2 linked regions of the Nitratireductor mangrovi genome follow. The main gene of each other region encodes a partner of the protein of the gene in region 2 in a complex. Links are inferred from orthologs where the notes say so. Each region holds a gene or a part of one and is shown on either strand. Other genes may lie near its edges.

The links. The genes of interacting proteins can lie anywhere in the genome.
Region 1: the proteins of FQ775_RS06305 (region 2) and dnaN are in contact, whole or in part, in a solved structure (PDB 1OK7), measured with the Escherichia coli proteins. The link is inferred for Nitratireductor mangrovi from one-to-one orthologs.

What each region holds. Positions count from the first base shown.
Region 1 is NZ_CP042301.2:4,602,079-4,606,512, forward strand. Bases 225-3,078 are described here. They hold dnaN (DNA polymerase III subunit beta), read right to left. Parts: upstream 2,284-3,078; coding sequence 1,165-2,283; downstream 225-1,164. Other genes in these bases: recF (DNA replication/repair protein RecF), read right to left, coding at 225-1,133; dnaA (chromosomal replication initiator protein DnaA), read right to left, coding at 2,474-3,078. Also shown: more of recF, read right to left, coding at 1-224; more of dnaA, read right to left, coding at 3,079-4,006; FQ775_RS22615 (hypothetical protein), read left to right, coding at 3,905-4,354. UniProt on the Escherichia coli protein: Confers DNA tethering and processivity to DNA polymerases and other proteins. Acts as a clamp, forming a ring around DNA (a reaction catalyzed by the clamp-loading complex) which diffuses in an ATP-independent manner freely and bidirectionally along dsDNA.
Region 2 is NZ_CP042301.2:1,292,318-1,297,868, forward strand. The notes cover bases 2,747-5,551. They hold FQ775_RS06305 (DNA polymerase IV), read right to left. Parts: upstream 4,910-5,551; coding sequence 3,584-4,909; downstream 2,747-3,583. Other genes in these bases: dnaE (DNA polymerase III subunit alpha), read right to left, coding at 2,747-3,434; FQ775_RS06310 (GNAT family N-acetyltransferase), read left to right, coding at 4,975-5,550. Also shown: more of dnaE, read right to left, coding at 1-2,746. UniProt on the Escherichia coli protein: Poorly processive, error-prone DNA polymerase involved in translesion repair and untargeted mutagenesis. Copies undamaged DNA at stalled replication forks, which arise in vivo from mismatched or misaligned primer ends.

The DNA.
Region 1 (4,434 bases), 3.3 Mb from region 2 along the record:
GCGCCATCGGCGACGGTCAGGAACTGGGCGCGGTTGTCGATCGCGGCAAACAGGTCGGCCTCCGTGCCGGTCATGAACACCTGGCCGTTGAGGTCGTCGAGAATGTCGAAAAGTGCGGCCCGCCTGAGATGGTCGAAATGCGCGGCGATTTCGTCGAGCAGCAGGATCGGCGCCATGCCGGCCAGTTCCCCGGTCAGCCGTGCATGCGAAAGCACGATGCCGACCAGCAGTGCCTTCTGCTCCCCAGTCGAGGAGAGTGCGGCCGGCATCGCCTTCGGCCTGTGGCGCACGATCAGGTCGGAGCGGTGCGGCCCGTCGAGCGTGCGGCCGGCGCTGCGGTCGCGCTCGCGCTCGCGCTCCAGCCTTTCGCGGAAACTCTCCTCGGCCTCCACCGCAGGGCGCTCGGCGAGGATGCCTTCGAGATAACCTTCGATCGCCAGGTCGGCGCGCGGAAAGGCGCCGTCCTCCGGGGTCTTTTCAACCATTGCCGCCAGCAGGCGCACCATCTCGACCCGCGCGGCGGCGATCGCCGCTCCCGTCTCCGCCATCTGCGCCTCGATCGCCGCGAACCAGGTCTCGTCGCGCTGGTTGTCGGCCAGCAGCCGGTTGCGGCCCCGCATCGCCTTCTCGTAGTCGAGCGCGCGCTGGCCGTGCGCCGGGTCGATCGTCAGGACAAGCCGGTCGAGGAAGCGCCGCCGGTCCGAGGCCGGCCCGGTGAAGAGCCCGTCCATCGCCGGCGTCAGCCACATCACCCGCAGCCATTCGAGCATCTCGTCGGCCGAGCGCGCCGGCGCGCCGTTGATACGCACCTTGCGGCCGCCCTCGCTTTCGCCATTTGGCGGTCCGCCCGCTCCGGTGCCGATCTCGACCGCGCCGTCGGGGCCGTCGATGGAGGCATGGACGGCAAAGCCACCCCCCGCACCTTCGCGCACCGCGTCGGCATAGGCGGCCCGCCGCAGCCCGCGCCCGGGCGTCAGCAACGAAATCGCTTCGAGGAGGTTGGTCTTGCCGGCCCCGTTCTCGCCGGTCAGCACCACCGCGCCGCCATCGAAGCTTACCGAAAGCTCGCGGTAGCTGCGGAAATCTGTAAGCTTGAGCTTACCTATCGAAACCCTTGGCGGCTTCTGGGCCACGGTGGCGTCCTGTCGCGGCGCGCCGCCCGGATCAGACACGCATCGGCATCAGCACGTAAAGCGCCTGCTCGTCGGCCATGTCGTGAATCAGCGTGGGCGAGCCGGCGTCGGCGAGCATGAATTTCGCCTCGCTGCCGGTCAGCTGCCCGGCCACGTCGAGCAGGTAGCGCGCGTTGAAGCCGATCTCGATCGGGTCGGCGTCGTAATCCGCCGGTATCTCCTCGACCGCGCTGCCGGAGTCGGGATTGTTCACGGTAAGCGTAACCTGACCATCGGCGATGGCGAGCTTCACCGCGCGGCCGCGCTCGGAGGAGATCGTCGAGACGCGGTCCACCGCCTGGGCGAAACTCTGCCGGTCGATGACCAGCTTCTTGTTGTTGCCGGACGGGATGACGCGCTGGTAATCCGGAAACGTGCCGTCGATCAGCTTGGAGGTCAGGATCACGCTGCCGATGGTGAAGCGGATCTTGGTGTCCGACAGTTCCACGGCGACCTTGACGTCCGGCGCGTCGACCAGCTTCTGCAACTCGCTCACGGTCTTGCGCGGAACGATGATGCCCGGCATGCCTTCGGAGCCGGCCGGCGCCTCGATCTCGGCCCGGGCCAGGCGGTGGCCGTCGGTAGCGACCGCGCGCAACACCAGCGCGCTGCCGCTTTCCAGCGTGTGCAGGTAGATGCCGTTGAGGTAGTAACGCGTCTCCTCGGTCGAGATCGCAAACTGCGTCTTGTCGATCAGCCCCTTGAGCGCCGTCGATTCGATCCTGAAGATGTGCGAGAAGCTGCCGGCCGAAAGTTCGGGGAAGTCCGATTGCGGCAGGCATTGCAGGCGGAAGTTGGAGCGCCCGGCGATCACCGACATCGACCGTCCGTCCTCGTCGGTCTTCAGCATCACTTCCGCTCCCTCGGGCAATTTGCGCACGATGTCGTAGAGCAGATGCGCCGGCACCGTCGTTGCGCCACCCTGTTCCACTTGCGCCGCCGTCGCCTCGGTCACCTCGATGTCGAGGTCGGTCGCCTTCATTTCGAGCACGGCGCCGTCGGCCTTGAGCAGGACGTTCGACAGGATCGGAATCGTGTTGCGGCGCTCGACGACGCGGTGCACGTGATTGAGCGACTTCAGGAGATTCGAACGTTCAAGTGTAACGCGCATCGATGGTCTCGTACCGAGGAGAGCTTCGCCCGGGAAGCAGAGAAAAGAACGGCCCGAGACGGGCCGGAATCAAGCCAAAATGACAGGAAAAGCCCCGCGAAGGCAAGCCCGCGCGGCGCTTTGGCGCGCGCCGTGCGGGCATTGGCAGGGGATAAGCTGCGGCGCGTGCGGCGGCGCCGCGGCGGGCAGATCAGGCCTGGTCGCTGATCAGCCTGCGCAGCAGTTCCAGTTCCTGCGCCAGCGTCTGGTCGGCGCCCGACAGTTCCTCGATCTTGCGCACCGCGTGAAGCACCGTCGTATGATCGCGACCGCCGAAGCGGCGGCCGATTTCGGGCAGCGAGCGCGGCGTCATGATCTTGGACAGATACATGGCCACCTGGCGCGGCTTGACGATCGTGCGCGTGCGCCGGTTCGACAGAAGCTCGGTCTTCGACACGTTGTAGTGCCGTGCGACGATCCTCTGGATGTCCTCGATGCGCACCCGCTTCGGGTCGCCGGGCCGGAACATGTGGCCGAGCAGTTCATCGATGCGCTCGATGCTCAGCTGCGGCTCGAAGGAACGGCGGAACAGCAGCTGGTTGAACGCGCCCTCGAGTTCGCGCCCGCTGCCGGTGACCGCCCGCGCGACATGCTCCAGGACATTTGCCGGAATGTCGAGCGACTGGTCTTCCACGCGCGCCGATGCCAGCCGCTGCTGCAGCATGCGCAGCCGCATATCCATGTCGGGCGACGACATTTCCAGCGACACGCCGCCATGCAGGCGCGAGCGCACCCGGGGCTCCAGCGATTCAAGCTCGGCGGCTGGCCGGTCGGCCGCGACGACAACCTGGCGCGCGCTGTCGAGCAGCATGTTGATGAGATGGCAGAACTCGTGCTGGATCGACTTGCCCTGCAGGAACTGCATGTCGTCGATGATCAGCAGGTCGATGTCGCGCAACTGCTCCTTCAGCGTCAGTGCGTTGTTGTCGCGGATTGCGGTTGCGAAGCGCCACATGAAGTATTCCGCGGTCAGGTAGACCACGCGCATCTGCGGATTGCGCTTCAAGGCCTCCGCGGCGATCGCCTGCAGGAGGTGGGTCTTGCCCAGCCCGACGGAGGCGTGGACGAAGAGCGGGTTGAAGCGCAGCGACGCGCTCGGGCTCTCGGCCACGGTACGGGCCGCGGCGAAGGCGACGCGGTTCGGCGGACCCTCGACGAAGGAATCGAACGTATAACGCGAATCCAGCGGCGAACCGAGCACGCTCTGGTTTTTCGCCGCGTCCGCCGAAGTCGGCTTCGTCGGGGTCGCTTTGGTGCTGACGGCGGTTCCGCTCGCCAGCGTTGCCTGCGACGACCGTGTGATGTTGCGGGCTGGCGCCGGCTCGGTTTCCGGCGTGCTGCGCGTGCTGCGGGTGGCGCTGCGCACGACGATCTCGAGCCGCATGAGGGCGGGATCTTCGCGCTTCCAGAGATCCGTGATCAGCTCCAGGTAGTGGCTGTTGATCCAGGAACGCAAAAAGGCAGTCGGTACCGACAGGCGGACCAGCCCCCGCGCGGCTTCGGCAAGCTTCATGCGGCCGAACCAGCTCGAATAGACCTCCAGGCCCAGCTGCGCGCGCAGTTGCACCCTGACGCGCTCGAATTGCTCGTGCGCCCCGGCGCCCCCGCTCACCTCATCGTCTCCCTTTCTGAATTGAACAAAGGGGAGCGCCGCCGCTCTCCCCATTTCCAAGCCGCCTTGCATCCCGTTTTCCCTTTTCATTTGGCAATGTATTCCCGTCATGCGCGGCGCAACGCCGCGCATGTCCTCGTTCAGACGACCGGGCCAAACGGCCCGAGCGCCACCTCACTCGAATACAACCGACCGCATCGTGGTCAGCCCGTCCCCGTTTTCCCCCGGCGCGCGGACGCGTCGAAGTGCCTGCCGATGGTCAAAAAGTTCCCCTGGCCGGCGCTGCCGCCGGACCGATCCTCGTCACTCTTCAACCAGATTCACGCCCGCGAACCGGCGCGTCGAAAGGGCACGACCTTCCCGCTCGCGGGAAACGCCCCCGCGTCGCAAGCGGCAATTTTTCTGGGTATTGAGGCCTGACGGCCCTGTCCCTTCCGATGGACCGACATTACAAAATGTGGCGGTTGAAGAGCAAGGGCGGCGGTAAGGGTTTTTTAATC
Region 2 (5,551 bases):
ACCTCGCCGGCGCCGCCCGCCTTGATCAGGATCAGCGAGACCTCGCCTTCGCCGCGCTGGCCGAGCTGGTTGGCGAGCGCCGAGACCGGCGCGGAATCGCGCAGATAGATGCGCAGCGCCTTTTGCAGCCGGCTTGCCTCGTCTTCCAGCGACTGTACCGTCTGGATGCGCAGATTGATGCCCTCCGGCCGGTCCTCGGCCGCAACCGTGATGACGACCGAGGTGCCGGCCTCGAGCAGGTCGCGGTATTGCGCCAGCGTTTCTGAAAAAAGCACCGCCTCGAACTGGCCGGTGGTGTCGGAAAAGTTCACCACGCCCATCTTGTTGCCGGTGCGGGTCTTGCGCTCCTGCTTCGAGGTGACCGTGCCGGCCAACCGCCCGGCCGAGGCGCCGCGCTTGACCGCCGCGGAAAACTCGGCCCAGTTCTGGACCCGCATCTTTTCCAGCGCGGCGCGGTATTCGTCGAGCGGATGGGCCGACAGGTAGAAGCCAACGGCCTGGAACTCGCGGTGCAGCCGTTCGGCCGGCAGCCACGGATCGACCGCCGGCAGGCGCAGCGGTTCGGGCGCGCCGGCAAGCGCGCCGCCGAAGATGTCGGCCTGGCCGGAGATCGCGTTCTCGGCCGCGCGCTGGGCGAGCCCCATCATCAGCTCGACGCCGGCGAACATCGCGGCGCGGTCGCGGCCGAAGCAGTCGAGCGCGCCGGCCTGGACGAGGCTTTCCAGCACCCGCTTGCCGACGATGCGCGGGTCGACACGCTCGCAGAAATCCTCAAGGCTCGCGAACGGCTTTTCGTTGCGCCGTTCGACGATGTGCTCGACGGCGGCGTCGCCGACGCCCTTGATGGCGGCCAGCGAATAGAAGATGCGGTTTTCGCCGACCTCGAAATCGCGATGCGAGGTCATGACGGAGGGAGCCACCACGTCGATTCCGAGGCGGATCGCGTCCTGGCGGAAGTCGGCCAGCTTGTCGGTGTTCGCCATGTCGAGCGTCATCGATGCGGCGATGAACTCGACCGGGTGATGCGCCTTCATCCAGGCGGTCTGGTAGGAGACGATGGCGTAGGCGGCGGCGTGCGACTTGTTGAAGCCGTAGTCGGCGAACTTGGCCAGAAGGTCGAAGATGAAATCGGCCTGGCCCTTGGCCACGCCTCGCTCGACCGCGCCGGTGACGAAGCGCTCGCGCTGCTTGTCCATTTCGGCGCGGATCTTCTTGCCCATGGCGCGGCGCAGCAGGTCGGCTTCGCCGAGCGTGTAGCCGGCAAGCTCCTGGGCGATCTGCATCACCTGCTCCTGGTAGACGATGACGCCTTGCGTCTCCTTCACCAGATGGTCGATCTTGGGATGGATCGAGACCATCTCCTCCTCGCCGTGCTTGCGGGCGTTGTAGGTGGGGATGTTCTCCATCGGGCCCGGCCGATAAAGCGCGACCAGCGCGATGATGTCCTCGATGCAGTCGGGCTTCATGCCGATCAGCGCCTTGCGCATGCCGGCCGATTCCACCTGGAAGATGCCGACCGTCTCGCCGCGCGACAGCATGGCGTAGGTGTCCGGATCGGCGAGCGGGATCTTGGCGAGGTCGACGTCGATGCCCTTGCGGCGGATGAGTTTTACGCCGGTCTCCAGCACCGTCAGCGTCTTCAGGCCGAGGAAGTCGAACTTGACCAGCCCGGCGTCCTCGACCTTTTTCATGTTGAACTGGGTGACCGGCATGTCGGAGCGCGGGTCGCGGTACATCGGCACCAGTTCCGACAGCGGTCGGTCGCCGATGACGATGCCGGCGGCGTGGGTGGAGGCGTGGCGGTAGAGCCCCTCGAGCTTCTGGGCGATCTCCAGAAGCTGCTCGACGATCGGCTCCTTCTCCGTCTCCTCGGCAAAGCGCGGCTCGGCGGCGATCGCGTCGGCGAGCTTGACCGGGTTGGCGGGATTGGCCGGCACCAGCTTTGTCAGCCTGTCGACCAGCCCGTACGGCATCTGAAGCACGCGGCCGACATCGCGCAGCACGGCGCGCGCCTGCAGCGTTCCGAAGGTGATGATCTGCGCGACCTGGTCGCGGCCGTATTTTTCCTGGACGTAGCGGATCACCTCGTCGCGCCGGTCCTGGCAGAAGTCGATGTCGAAGTCGGGCATCGAGACGCGGTCGGGGTTGAGGAAGCGCTCGAACAGCAGCGAGAAGCGCAGCGGGTCGACGTCGGTGATGGTGAGCGCATAGGCGACCAGCGAGCCCGCGCCCGAGCCGCGACCGGGCCCGACCGGAATGTCGTGCGCCTTGGCCCATTTGATGAAGTCGGCGACGATCAGGAAGTAGCCCGGATATTTCATGCGCTCGATGATGGCGAGCTCGTGTTCCAGACGCTGGCGGTAGTCGTCCTCGCCGTAGCCGGCGCTGAGCCCCAGCGTTTCAAGGCGATGCGCGAGGCCTTCGCGCGCCTGGCGCTTGAGCTCGTCGGCCTCGGCCTTCTCGGCAACCTCGGCGTCGTCGGCGGAGCCGGCGGTGAAACGCGGCAGGATCGGGGCGCGGTTCTTCGGAAAGTAGGAGCAGCGCAGCGCGATCTCGACCGTATTGTCGATCGCCTCCGGCAGGTCGGCGAAGAGCGCTGCCATCTCGGCCTGGCTTTTCAGGTGGTGGTCGGGGGTGAGCTTGCGACGCTCGTCGACGGCGATCACCGTGCCCTCGGCGATGGCGATCAGCGCGTCATGGGCCTCGTAGTCGTCGCGGGTCGGGAAAAACGCTTCGTTGGTGGCGACCAGCGGCAGTTCGTGACGGTAAGCCAGTTCGACGGTCGCCGCTTCGACAGCGCGGTCGTAGCCGTCATAGCGCTGCAGCTCGACGTAAAGCCGGTCGCCGAAGATCTCCTTGAGTTTCAAAATTCGCTGCTCGGCGAGCGGCGCGTGGTCGGCGGCCAGCGCCCGTCCGACCGGGCCGCCGGGGCCGCCGGAAAGGCAGATGACGCCTGCGGCATGCTCCGCGATCCAGGAGGCCGTCACGTGGACCGGCGCGCCGGCCGGCGTGTCGAGATAGGCCCGGCTCACCAGCCGTACCAGATTGGCGTAGCCCTGCTCGTCGGCGGCGATCAGCACAAGAGCGGCGAGGTCGGGGCGGTTGTCGCGCGAAGAACGCGAGCCGGTCGCCTCCTCACCCTCGAACAGCGTGTCGAGCTGGCAGGCGATGATCGGCTGGACACCGTCCTTGACCGCCTTCTGGGCAAATTCCAGCGCCCCGAACAGGTTGTTGGTGTCGGCGACGGCGATCGCCGGTGCCGTGTCCCTGACCGCGTGACCGACGATCTTCGCCAGCGGCAGCGCGCCTTCGAGCAGCGAATAAGCCGAATGGACGCGCAGATGGATGAAGGGCCGGGCAGGGGCCGCCGGCGCGGCCGCCGCCTGCATGGCCTCGCGCAACAGCGGATCGCGGGGAAGTCGTTCGGAGGCCATGGGTCGTTTCGCTCATGCCGGGACTCAAGGTCGAAGCCGGCATTGTTTCCGATCGCAGGGCGGCGGCCAAGGCCGATGTCGCGTTTGCCACAGGCGGTTTCGGCGGCAGGCCGGGCAAGGACAGGGCGCCGGGAGGTTGCGGACGGCAGTCAGCCCTCGCGCTGCGGGCGGCCGCGGCTGCCCTTGCCGAAGGTGTAGCCGGTCTCCACGGCCTTGGTGCCGTATTTTTCGCGCAGGCGGTCGATGGCGCCTTCGGCCAGCGCCCGCTTGTGGGCGGCGACGTCGACGAGGTCGGAGGGATCGGCCTTGTCGTCCGGCGAAAGGTCCGACACACCGATGCCGATCAGCCGGTAGCGCGTGCCGTCGGTCTCCTTGCGCAACAGCTCGTGACCGGTTGAAAAGATGCGGTCGGCAAGCCGCGTCGGATCGGCCAGCCGCCGGTTGCGGGTGCGCAGCCTGAAGTCGCGCGTCTTCAGCTTCAGCACCACGGTGCGCCCGGCAATGCCGGCCTTCTTCAGCCGCGCCGAGACCTTTTCCGACAAGGCGCGCAGCACCGGCACCAGATCCTCGGGCGAGGCGAGGTCGGTGTCGAAGGTGGTTTCGGCCGAAACACTCTTGGCGTCGTGGTCGGCATGGACGCGGCGTTCGTCGAGGCCGCGCGACAGGTGGTAGAGCCGGTCACCCATCGAGCCGTAGCGCTTCATCAGTTCGCCGCGCTCCATCGCCTGCAACTGCGCGATGCGGCGGATGCCGTCGCGCTCCAGCGTCGCCGCGAAGGCCTTGCCGACGCCCCAGATCAGGGTCACCGGCTGCTCGGCCAGGAATCCGAGCGCCTCGGCTTCGCCGATGACGGCAAAGCCGCGCGGCTTGTTGAAATCGGAGGCGACCTTGGCGAGGAACTTGCAATAGGAAAGCCCGACGGAGACGGTGATGCCGATCTCGTCCTCGACGGCGCGCGCGAACCGCGCCAGCACCAGCGCCGGCGGCATGCCATGCAGCTTCTCGGTGCCGGCGAGATCGAGGAAGGCCTCGTCGATCGAGATCGGCTCGACCAGCGGCGTGAGCGCCGTCATCCTGTCGCGGACCTCGCGGCCGACGCGGGCGTATTTTTCCATGTCGGGCGGCAGCACCACGGCGTGGGGACAGGCTTCCAGCGCCTTGAACATCGGCATCGCCGAGCGCACGCCGTTGATTCGGGCGATATAGCAGGCGGTCGACACCACGCCGCGCTTGCCGCCGCCGATGATCAGCGGCTTGTCGCGCAGTTCCGGCCGGTCACGCTTTTCGACCGCGGCATAAAAGGCGTCGCAGTCGATATGGGCGATCGCGAGCCGGTAGAGCTCGCTGTGCCGCAGGAGGCGCGGGCTGCCGCAATGCTCGCAGCGCCGCGCCGCCGCACGCTGCTGCGGGGTAAGGCAGTCGCGGCAGAAACCGGCTTGCGGATCGTTGACAGCTTGTCTCATCGCTGCGAACATAAAGAGAACAAATTGCATGGTAGTCGAGGCGGGGCCGCAACACAAGGCGCCCGGGAGGGGACGCTATGGTTGTGGATATCAGGCCGCTTACATTCGATCTTTGGCCGGTGCTCGAGGACCTCTTCGGGAAGCAGGGGGCCTGCTACGGGTGCTGGTGCACACATTTCCGGCTGCCGCCGGCCGCGCGGCGCGAAAACAACCGCGAAAGCAACAAGGCACATTTCATGAAACGGGTCGAGGACGGCCCGCCGCCGGGGCTGATGGCGCTCGATGGCGGGGTCGGCATCGGCTGGATGCAGGTCGGGCCGCGTGCCGATGTACCCGAATGGAACAATGCCGGCCGCGTCTCGGCGCCGCTCGACGACGCGGAGCGCGACGACGGCGCCGTCTGGGCGGTGTCGTGCTTCTTCATCCGCAGCAAGGCGCGCGGCGCCGGCTTGACCCACCGGCTGCTGGCCGCCGGGATCGCGCATGCGCGCGAAAACGGCGCGCGCCTCCTCGACGCCTGTCCGATGACGGAATCCAAAAGCGCCCGCTCGATCGGCCTGTTCGTCGGCTCGACCCGGGTGTTCGAAAAGGCGGGGTTCGAGGCGGTGGCGGAACGCAAGCCGGGCCGGCCGCTGATGCGGCTGGCGTTGTGAA